DNA from 3 places in the Roseovarius sp. SK2 genome. Region 2 is predicted to be linked to each of the others. Evidence: riboswitches for the same ligand, from Rfam matches in the RefSeq annotation. Region 2 holds a riboswitch; each other region holds the start of a gene.
The links. A riboswitch is a leader RNA that binds a small molecule or an ion and turns the genes downstream of it on or off. The one in region 2 is predicted to bind thiamine pyrophosphate.

Region 1 (3,266 bases), on a different contig from region 2:
GCGGAAATCCCGATCCACTGCTTTTGAGGCGCGCCGGGGTCGAACACGATCGTGTGCAGGACAAGCCCCGCGGCCCCGGGGTTCCAGTCCTTCGCCGATGGATGCTCGGTCAGTGCATCGACCCGGCACCATGTCCGACCGTGATCCGCGCTCTTCAGCAGGGTCGCGGGCTTCGTCCCGGCATAGAGCACCCCGTGCGCGAACCCCAGCGACCAGACCTGTTCAAAGGCGTCATCGAACGGCAGCGGCGCGTCGGTCCAGCCGATCATCTCGGCAAAGCCCGGATCGTTCGCCGCCCAGTCGTCCATCTGCCCCCGCGTCAGACGCTCCAGCGTCCAGGACCGGCCCCGATCCTCGGACCGCCACACGCCCGCCCCGTAAAACGCACCGCCACCCCCGGCCCAGATCGTGCCGGTGTCGGCATCGCCCGCCATGTGGTTGATGCACCAGCCGTCGCAATGCGGGCCGGTGACGTCCCAACTGTCGCGGCCCGCGTCTGCGGACAGGATAAAGGCACCCTTTGTGGTGCCGACAAGAAGGCTGACACTGGGGGAAGACATGGCACGGGGCTCCGCTTGGTTTGGCAGAGCCTACCACGTCCCGCCGCGATTCCCGAGAGCGGGAACCGGCCGATCCCGATCCGTCAAAGACGGTCTTGTTCCCATCGGGCAAGAGGCCCCGGATCAGGTCCGGGGCAGGAAGCGGCCGATACGAAGGTCACGCCCATAACCCGGCGAAATGATGCGTCGGTCCATGCCCGGACCCGACATCCAGCGCCCCGGCCCCGGCAATCGCCCGCGCGACATAGGCCTTGGCCTCGGCCACCGCCTCGGGCAGAGGTTCTGCCCTCCCGATCCGGGCCGCCAGCGCAGCCGACAGGGTGCATCCCGTACCGTGGGTGTTCCGCGTCGCCACCCGCGCGCCCTCGAACCAATGCACACCGTCCGCATCGGCCAACACGTCCGGGCTGTCCTCGCCCACCAGGTGCCCACCCTTCAGCAGCACCGCGCCACAGCCCAGCGCCCGCAGCGCCTGCACCTGTTCTGCCATCGCTTCCCGCGTCGCCGCCTCGGCGCAGCCCAGCAACGCCGCCGCCTCCGGCAGGTTCGGCGTGATCACCGCCGCCTTCGGCACCAGCGCCTCGCGCAGCGCCACCACCGCGTCCTCGGCCAGGAGCGATGCGCCTCCCTTCGCCACCATCACCGGGTCCAGCACCACCGGCACGTCCGGCAAGGCGTCCGCCACCGCCCGGGCGATCTCTGCCGTGGCGATCATCCCGATCTTCACCGCGTCGATCCGCACGTCCTCGGCTACCACCCGGATCTGGTCGGCCACGAAGTCCGGCGGCACCAGATGCACGCCCTGCACGCCTTGGGTGTTCTGCGCCGTCAACGCCGTCAGCGCGGCCATGCCATAGGCCCCGTTCGCCGAGATCGCCTTGAGATCGGCCTGCACGCCCGCACCGCCCGACGGGTCCGAGCCCGCGACCGACAGGATGTTGGCGATCCGGCCCTTGGCTGTGTTCCTTGTGTCGGGGGTCATCCGGCTCCTTTCGCGGCGTCGAAAGGCTGGGTCCGACCGGCTCCGGTCGCGCCTTCCTCCGCCAGCATGATCTGGGTCAGGTTCAAAGGGTGCATCTCAGCCCGAAGGCGCCCCTGGCTTGTGCCGAACGATAGGCGCAGTGGCCCGCCTGTCAACCGCAACCGCGCCGGCGCAACGCACGCTCCGTTGATCCGGCCACCTGCAAAAAACCGCACCGTCGCAATACCACTTGAATACCGACGTGATACCGACGTTCGGATTCGCCTTCTCGGGTCCCGTTAACCTTTCGATTCGCTTCAGGGGGTTGGAAGCCTTCGCCACAGGGGCTATCTTGCTCTCTTGCACCGCCCGGAAGGCAGAACTCGACATGGTCAAGCCCAAGATCAATCCAAACTACAAGGTCGTCGCCGAGAACCGCAAGGCGCGGCACGACTATGCCATCGAGGACGATCTGGAATGCGGCATGGTGCTCGCAGGATCCGAGGTCAAATCCCTGCGCCAGAAGACCTCCAACATCGCTGAAAGCTATGCCGCGGTCGAGGATGGCGAGCTGTGGCTGGTCAACAGCTACATCGCCCCCTACGAACAGGCCGTGCCTTTCGGTCACGAGGACCGTCGCCGCCGCAAACTCTTGGTTTCGCGCAAGGAAATGGCGCGTTTGTGGAACGAGACCCAGCGCAAGGGCATGACCCTCGTGCCGTTGGTGATGTACTTCAACGACCGCGGCATCGCCAAGATCAAGATCGGCATCGCCAAGGGCAAGAAGAACACCGACAAGCGCCAGACCGAGGCCAAGCGCGACTGGAACCGCCAGAAGCAGCGGCTTTTGCGCCACGGTATGTAAGCGCGTCGGATTGCACCCTCTGCGGGTGCTGCGGCTTTTGCTATCCTCCCCCAGTTCCAAACGCGACACGCGGGATAGCACGGGGAACCGGGAAGCATGGACTTACTGATCAGCCTCATTGCCGGCGCCATCGGCGGCAACATTGCCGGCGGCCTTTCTCCCCGCCTGAACCTGGGCGTTCTGATCAATTCTGGTGCCGGTGTTCTCGGCGGAGCCCTGGGCGGCCATGCCCTTGGCTTGCTGGGCTTTGGCGGCCTTGCGCAGACCGCGCCCGACAGCGCGACGCTCGACCCCACGGCACTGACGACGCAACTGGCCGCGGGCGGTCTGGGCGGCGGCGCCTGCCTTCTGGCAGCTGGTCTGCTGCGCAATCTGCTGGGCCGCTAAAACGGGAAACAGCACACCCCGTCCGCTTGCACTGTCCGGCGTCCCGCGCTACGTCATTGGCAACGGTTTCAGGGGGCTGTCATGGCAAACGACGATCCGAAAACACTGGTATCCACCGATTGGCTGGCGGCGCATCTCAATGATCCTGACCTGCGAGTCCTTGACGCCACCTACTTCCTGCCGGGCATCGACCGCGATGCAAAGGCGGAATACGATCAGGCGCACATCCCCGGCGCCCGGTTCTTCGATATCGACGATATTTCCGACCATCGTTCCGACCTGCCGCACATGGCGCCTCCAGTGGAAAAGTTCATGTCGCGCATGCGCCAGATGGGCGTGGGCGACGGTCACCAGGTGGTGGTCTACGACACCCATGGCCTCTTCTCGGCGGCCCGCGTGTGGTGGCTATTCCGCCTGATGGGACAATACGACGTGGCCGTCCTGGATGGTGGCCTGCCCAAGTGGCTGGCCGAGGGCCGCCCGACCGAGGACC
Region 2 (3,266 bases):
GAGGGCGATGCCACCGGCGAAAACCGTCAGGCCAAGCTGCACGGCGGACAGGAGTGCGGCCCGCCCAAGATCGAAGTCAAACCTGAACGCCTGGTAAATGGCGAGTTCTATCGTGGTGGCCCGCGGCCCGCCGCCGAGGGTGAGCGCGACGGCAAAGCTGGTGAGACAGATGGCGAAGATCACGGTGAAGGCGCCGGGGACAAGGCGCAGGAGCATGGGCAGTTCGATCACCCGGAACATCGACCAGCCGTCGATGCCCAGGAGGGCGGCGAGACGGAAACGCTCGGCGGGAATTTCCTGCCAGCCCTGCAGGACAAGGCGGGTGGCCAAGGGCAGGTTGAAGAACACGTGGGCGAGGACGACGCCGTGCAACCCGTAGATCTGCACCGGGGGCAGGCCGAGCGTGCCCAGGGCCGCGCTGACCCAGCCGCCACGGCCGAAGACCTCGATCAGGCCCAGAACGGCGACGATCACCGGCAGGATGAACGGCGCGCCCAGAAGGGCGATCAGCAGGCTGCGGCCCCGGAACCGGCGGCGGGCGAGGGCGCGGGCGACGGGGATGGCCAGCAGCACGGAAAACAAGGCCGAGAGGGTGGCCTGTACCAGCGTGAAGCGCAGGGCGGCCCAGTCGGCGGCGTTGAAGCCGCGCCCGGTTTCGGCGCGCAGGGCGACGGCCAGCAGCGCCCCGAAGATGAGCGCCGCCACGAGGGCGGCGGCGCTCCATCCCGGTCTGGCGCTTAGCGGCTGAGCGCGTTCAGCCATTCATCGAGCGCGGCATCGCGGGTGGCGGCGGCTTCTTCGGCGCTGAGAAGCAGGGATTTCTCCGGTTGGATCAGGGTGTCGAATCCTTGGGGCAGGCCGTCCTCGAGCTCCTTGGCGGGGTACATCCAGTTGGTCGTCGGGATAACGGACTGGAAGTCCTGGGTCAGCATGAACGCGAGGAACTGGTCGGCCAGTTCGGGTTGGTCGGTGGAGGCCAGTTTTCCGGCCACTTCCACCTGCATGTAATGGCCCTCGTCGAAGGCGGCGGCGGTCTTGCTGTCGTCCTCTTCGGCGATCAGGTGGTATGCGGGCGATGTGGTGTAGGAGAGCACCATGTCGGCCTCGCCTTCGAGGAAGAGACCGTAGGCTTCGGTCCAGCCCTTGGTGACGGTGACGATGTTGTCCGAAAGCCCCTCCCAGATTTGCGGGGCCTCGTCGCCATAGGCGGTCTTGACCCACATCAGCAGACCGAGACCGGGGGTGGAAGAGCGCGGATCCTGGATGACGATGGAGGTGTCGCTGTCGGCCAGAGCCTTGAAATTGCTGGGCGCGTCCATGTCCTTGTCGTGGACGAAGGCGAAATAGCCCCAGTCGTAGGGCAGGAAAACCGGGTCGTCCCAGGTAATCGGCAGATCGAGGTCCGGGGACTGGCCGTGCTCGGCGAAAAGGCCGGTGTCCTTGGCCGCGGCGATCAGGTTTGTGTCGAGGCCGAGGACGATGTCGGCATCGGTATTCTGTCCCTCCAGCCGGACGCGGGCGAGAAGGGCCGCGCCGTCCTCGACGCCGACGAGGTTGAGGTCGCAGTTGCAGTTGGCCTCGAACGCCTCTTCGATCTGCGGGCCGGGGCCCCAGTCTGCGACGAAGCTGTCATAGGTATAGACGGTCAGTTCGGGCGTCCCGCTTGAGTCCTGCGCCATCGCGGACGTGGCGGTGAGCAGACATCCCGCAGTGAAAACAAGGCGTTTCATGGCATCCTCCCTTTCGGCAGGGGGCGGCGCGATGCGGGTGCATGACCTTCCCTCCGCCGGTGTCAGCCGGTTCAGGTTCAACGGGTTTGCTATGTGCATCTCAGTCGCCGTGTCTGGGCCGGTCGACACCCCGAGGTTTCAACAGGAACGTAGGGGCAAGCCGGGGAAGGGACAAGGTGAATTGGCGAATCGGAAGGTTAATGCTGCCGGAAGGCCCGAAATGACGTCGGTATCGCGTCGGTATTCGGGTGGTATGGCAACGGTGCCGGTGAAGTGGAGGGCCGGGTAAACGTGCCGCGCGGGGATGCGGCGGATGAGGAACAGGTCAGCGACTGGTGAGAGGCGGCGAGGTCCCGGGGCGAGCCCGGGACGGGGTGCGCCAGGTTTCGTCGCCGAGACGTGCGCGTGGGCTTTCGCCCACTCTACAGGATCTGGAAATCGTTGCGGTCGTAGCCTTGCAGGTAGAGCAGCGCGGTGAGGTCGCCGTGGTTGATGCGCAGATCGCATTCGGCGGCGACGGAGGGCTTGGCGTGGAGCGCGACGCCGCTGCCGGCGCGGGCGAGCATGCCGAGGTCGTTGGCCCCGTCGCCCACCGCCAGCACGTCGATGTCCGAGATGTTGAGGCGGGTGGTGATATCGGCGAGCGCCTGCACCTTGGCCTCGCGCCCGAGGATGGGGCGGGCGACGTCGCCGGTGAGCTTGCCGTTCTCGACAAGCAGCGTGTTGGCGCGGTTCTCGTCGAAGCCGAGAAGCGTGGCGATATGCGAGGTGAAGGCGGTGAAGCCGCCCGAGACGAGGGCGGTATAGGCCCCGTGGGCCTTCATCGTGGCCAGCAGGGTGGCGCCGCCGGGCATGAGGGTGATGCGGGTGTCGAGGACCTCTTCAATGACGTCTTCGGCGAGGTCTTTGAGCAGCGCGACGCGTTCCAGAAGGGCGCCTTCGAAGTCGAGCTCGCCGTTCATGGCGCGGGCGGTGATGTCTTTCACATGAGCGCCGACGCCGGCCTCGTCGGCCAGCTCGTCGATGCATTCCTGGCAGATCATGGTGCTGTCCATGTCGGCCAGAAGCATGCGCTTGCGGCGGTTTTCTGACGGTTGGACGACAAGGTCGGTGCGCAGGGTTTGCAGGTTGTCCCAGACCTCCCACTGGTTGTCGGGGAGCGCGGCCATGTCGAACTCCGCCGCCTCGTCGGGCGCGAGCCAGCGGGCGTCGAACCCGCCCCAGGCGTTGCGCAAGTTTTCGACCAGTGCCGGGTCGAGCGTGCCCGGAGGGGCGATGAGGGTTGTGGTGAACATGGGGCGTCTCCGCTTTGCGCTTGGGATGCGGCATAGCGCAGGTTGGTGCGGGGTTCTAGGTGGGGGCCGCGCGACTCCATCGCGATCTCTACTGCGTTGGTCGAGTGTCGTCAGCGTATGTCGACGGATTCGTTGGGCAGTGGACCGCTTGCGAAGTAACGCCCTAGTAAGCGGCCATATTGTTGTGTATCGCCATATACGTTGCCAACCCGCAGAGGATCAACGATAGCCCGATCACGGT
Region 3 (3,266 bases), on a different contig from region 2:
CTCCGATTGATCAAGACGCTCAACGCCAGACGAACCGGCAATCGTAAAGCACGCCGAACACGCCACGCTTGCATACCCGCACGCGCTCGCCATTGCGCTCGGGCTCTGGCTTCGGCTGGCTTTGCAGATATGCCTGGTACTCGGTCTCGCTTTGCTCGCGCAGGGCGGTGATTTGCAGGTCGTCGAGATATCCGCTGGCCGGAAAGCCCTGTTCCGTCTGCCACGCAGAGATAGCCGTGCGGGTGTTCGGGCCGAACACGCCGTCAGCCCCGCCCGGATCATGCGCGACCAGGCGCAACCGGTTCTGGATTTCTTGCCGTTCGCTGCGCGACAGCTCCAGCGCGGCCTCTTTCTCTTCGGTGGCGAGTGCCGAGGGGGCCACCCGCGCCGTCCCAAGGTCCTCCGGCTCCGTCGCAAGCGGTTCGGACGCCACGATGGTGATCTCGCCCACCGTCGTGGTCGAAAACGTGGCCTCATAGGTGGTTTCGGTCCCACTTACCGAATAGGGCGCGCACTCTTCCAGAGCCACGGCGGCATCCAGAAACAGCCGCCGCTGGACTGCCGACTGCGCCTCGTCGCCCACATGCCGGGGTATTCCCACCAGCAGCCCCGCGCTGTCCAGAACGAAGCTTATGGTAACGTCTTCGTCGCTCTGGGTCTCCGAAGTGGCTTGGAAGCAGGCGGCGATCTGCTCCCGAAGCGGCGGTGCCGCCTCGGGCATGTCGTTCCCCGGCGAGGCGTCGGTCTGGGCGGAGTCTGCCTGGGGCGTCACCGGCTCTGGCAATACATCTCTCGGCGGCACTTGGGCCGTTGGTTCACGGTCCTCGCCATCCGCCGCACCGGCGGCGGGGTCGGCGCGATCCGCATCGGAGCCTGTCACGCCGCTCCCGTCACTCCCTTGCCCGTCCACCACCGGCTCATCCAGCGGCGTGGTGGTCGTCGCTGGCGGCTCCGGCAGCGGCTCGGTGCCTTGCGTCTGTCCCATCGCGCTGCCTGCCGAAAACAGCAGCACCGCGCAGACCGAAATCATGGCCCGGCCCCGACAATTCAATGTACCGCGTGCGCCTTTCACGACATCATCCTCCATGAAACCTTTCGCAGAATAAGGCGTGCGACCGACAAAAGGTCAAGGCGGGGCGCGAAAATCAGCCAACCCGGCGGCGGCACAGTGCCACCTGCCAATGACAACGCATCAGGCCCACCGCCTGCCGGACCTCGCCAGTTTCGGCATCACCCGTTGCAGCAGCCGCACAGCTGATCTATCAATGGGCCAACACGACGCCCCAAGCAGCACCATATGCGGGGGCCATGAATTCATCCGTCGGGGGGCCCAACAGGGCTGAGAGGTGCGCGCACCGACCCGTCGAACCTGATCCGGGCAATACCGGCGTAGGGAACGGGTAGAGTGTGCAACCAAGGCACAGGCTCATTCTTACGTTGGTACGCCCCAAGACATGGAGACGCACCAGTGAATCGGCTTTCGAAAATACACAGCCTTTCGGGGTCCGCATGACCGCGGTGACCGTCATAGGGGCCGGTGTCGCCGGTCTCTGCGTGGCCCGCACGCTTCTCGATCGCGGCGCCGAGGTGACGCTGGTGGATCGCCACGCCACGCCCGGCTCGCATGCCTGCTCATGGTGGGCCGGCGGCATGCTCGCCCCCAACTGTGAAGGCGAAAGCGCCGAGGAGCCGGTCGTGCGCCTTGGGGCCGAGGCCGCCGATTGGTGGGCCGCGCAGACAGATTGCGTCCAGCGGCGCGGCTCTCTCGTGGTCTCGCCCGGGCGCGACCGCGCCGACCTTGCGCGCTTTGCCCGCCTGACGACCGGCCACCGCCCCCTTACCGGCCCCCAGATCACCGAGCTGGAACCCGACCTCGGCACCCGCTTCCCCCGCGGGCTTCATTTCGAGAATGAGGCGCATCTTGCCCCCCGCGCGGCACTGGACGCGCTTCGCGACAGTCTGAGCGCCGACGGTGCCACCTTCCGGCAACAAGAAGCCGATCCCGACGCCCTTGCCACAAAGGGGCTGACGGTTGACTGCCGCGGCTTTGCCGCGCGCGACGCCCTGCGCGATCTGCGCGGCGTGAAGGGCGAGATGCTGATCCTCTCCTGCCCCGACGTGACCCTGTCGCGTCCGATCCGCGTACTGCACCCCCGCGTGCCGATCTACATCGTGCCGCGCGGCGACGGCATGTTCATGCTGGGTGCCACGATGGTCGAGGGCCGCGCCGGGCGCCACGTCACCGCCCGCGCCATGCTGGAACTGCTCAGCACGGCCTACGCGCTCAATCCGGCCTTCGGCGAGGCCGAAGTGGTCGAGATCGGCGTCGACAGCCGCCCGGCCTTTCCCGACAACCTGCCCCGCATCCGCCGCGACGGCAACCTGATCCGCGCCAACGGGCTTTACCGCCACGGCTTCCTGCTGGCGCCCGCCCTCGCGCGCATGGTCGCGGACCTGATCCTTCACGACAAAACACCGGAGGTTTCCGATGAGATTGCAGCTTAACGGCACATCCGTGGACGCCGAGGTCGCCACCTTGGCCGACCTTCTTACGGCCCGGGGCTACGGCGAGGCCAAGGTGGCGACAGCCGTCAACGGGACGTTCGTGCCCGCGCCTTTGCGCGCCGACCACGCGCTTGCCGAGGGTGACAGCATCGAAGTGCTGGCCCCCATGCAGGGCGGCTGAGCCATGCGCAACTTTTACGGCACCACGCTTGCCAACGGCTTCATGCTGGGCACCGCGCAATACCCCTCACCCGCCATCCTGGCCGAGGCGTTCCGGCGCAGCGGTGCCAGCGTCGCCACCGTGTCCCTGCGCCGCGAAAGCGGGCAGGACCGCGCGGGCCAGGATTTCTGGAACCTGATCCGCGATCTCGGCGTGCATATCCTGCCCAACACCGCTGGCTGCCACAGCGTCAAGGAAGCCGTGACCACCGCACACATGGCGCGCGAGGTGTTCGACACGCCCTGGATCAAGCTGGAGGTCATCGGCGAGGAAGACACCCTGCAACCCGATGTGTTCGGCTTGGTCGAGGCCGCGCGCATCCTGACCGAGGACGGCTTCCAGGTTTTTCCCTACACCACCGAGGATCTCGTCGTGGCGGACCGCCTGCTCGACGCCGGTTGCGAAGTGCTGATGCCCTGGGGCTCGCCCATCGGCTCGGGTCTGGGCCTGAACAACATCTTCGGCCTGCGCGCGCTGCGGGCGCATTTCCCCGACGTGCCGCTGGTGATCGACGCAGGTCTGGGTCTGCCCTCGCAGGCAA

Region 1: linked by a shared signal. The riboswitch ahead of thiD (bifunctional hydroxymethylpyrimidine kinase/phosphomethylpyrimidine kinase) and the one ahead of thiB (thiamine ABC transporter substrate binding subunit) in region 2 are both predicted to bind thiamine pyrophosphate.
Region 3: linked by a shared signal. The riboswitch ahead of PVV74_RS21380 (FAD-dependent oxidoreductase) and the one ahead of thiB (thiamine ABC transporter substrate binding subunit) in region 2 are both predicted to bind thiamine pyrophosphate.

The regions. Positions count from the first base shown of each region.
Region 1 is NZ_JARAMK010000003.1:264,390-267,655, reverse strand. It holds gene PVV74_RS08290 (WD40/YVTN/BNR-like repeat-containing protein) at 1-560, opposite strand, end outside; gene thiD (bifunctional hydroxymethylpyrimidine kinase/phosphomethylpyrimidine kinase) at 718-1,542, opposite strand; TPP riboswitch at 1,579-1,667, opposite strand; gene smpB (SsrA-binding protein SmpB) at 1,910-2,386, shown strand; gene PVV74_RS08275 (hypothetical protein) at 2,483-2,773, shown strand; gene sseA (3-mercaptopyruvate sulfurtransferase) at 2,855-3,266, shown strand, end outside.
Region 2 is NZ_JARAMK010000007.1:145,555-148,820, forward strand. It holds gene PVV74_RS14405 (thiamine/thiamine pyrophosphate ABC transporter permease ThiP) at 1-762, opposite strand, end outside; gene thiB (thiamine ABC transporter substrate binding subunit) at 738-1,730, opposite strand; TPP riboswitch at 1,762-1,873, opposite strand; gene serB (phosphoserine phosphatase SerB) at 2,153-3,025, opposite strand.
Region 3 is NZ_JARAMK010000015.1:67,598-70,863, reverse strand. It holds gene PVV74_RS21385 (peptidoglycan-binding domain-containing protein) at 20-1,030, opposite strand; TPP riboswitch at 1,313-1,413, shown strand; gene PVV74_RS21380 (FAD-dependent oxidoreductase) at 1,510-2,505, shown strand; gene thiS (sulfur carrier protein ThiS) at 2,489-2,686, shown strand; gene PVV74_RS21370 (thiazole synthase) at 2,690-3,266, shown strand, end outside.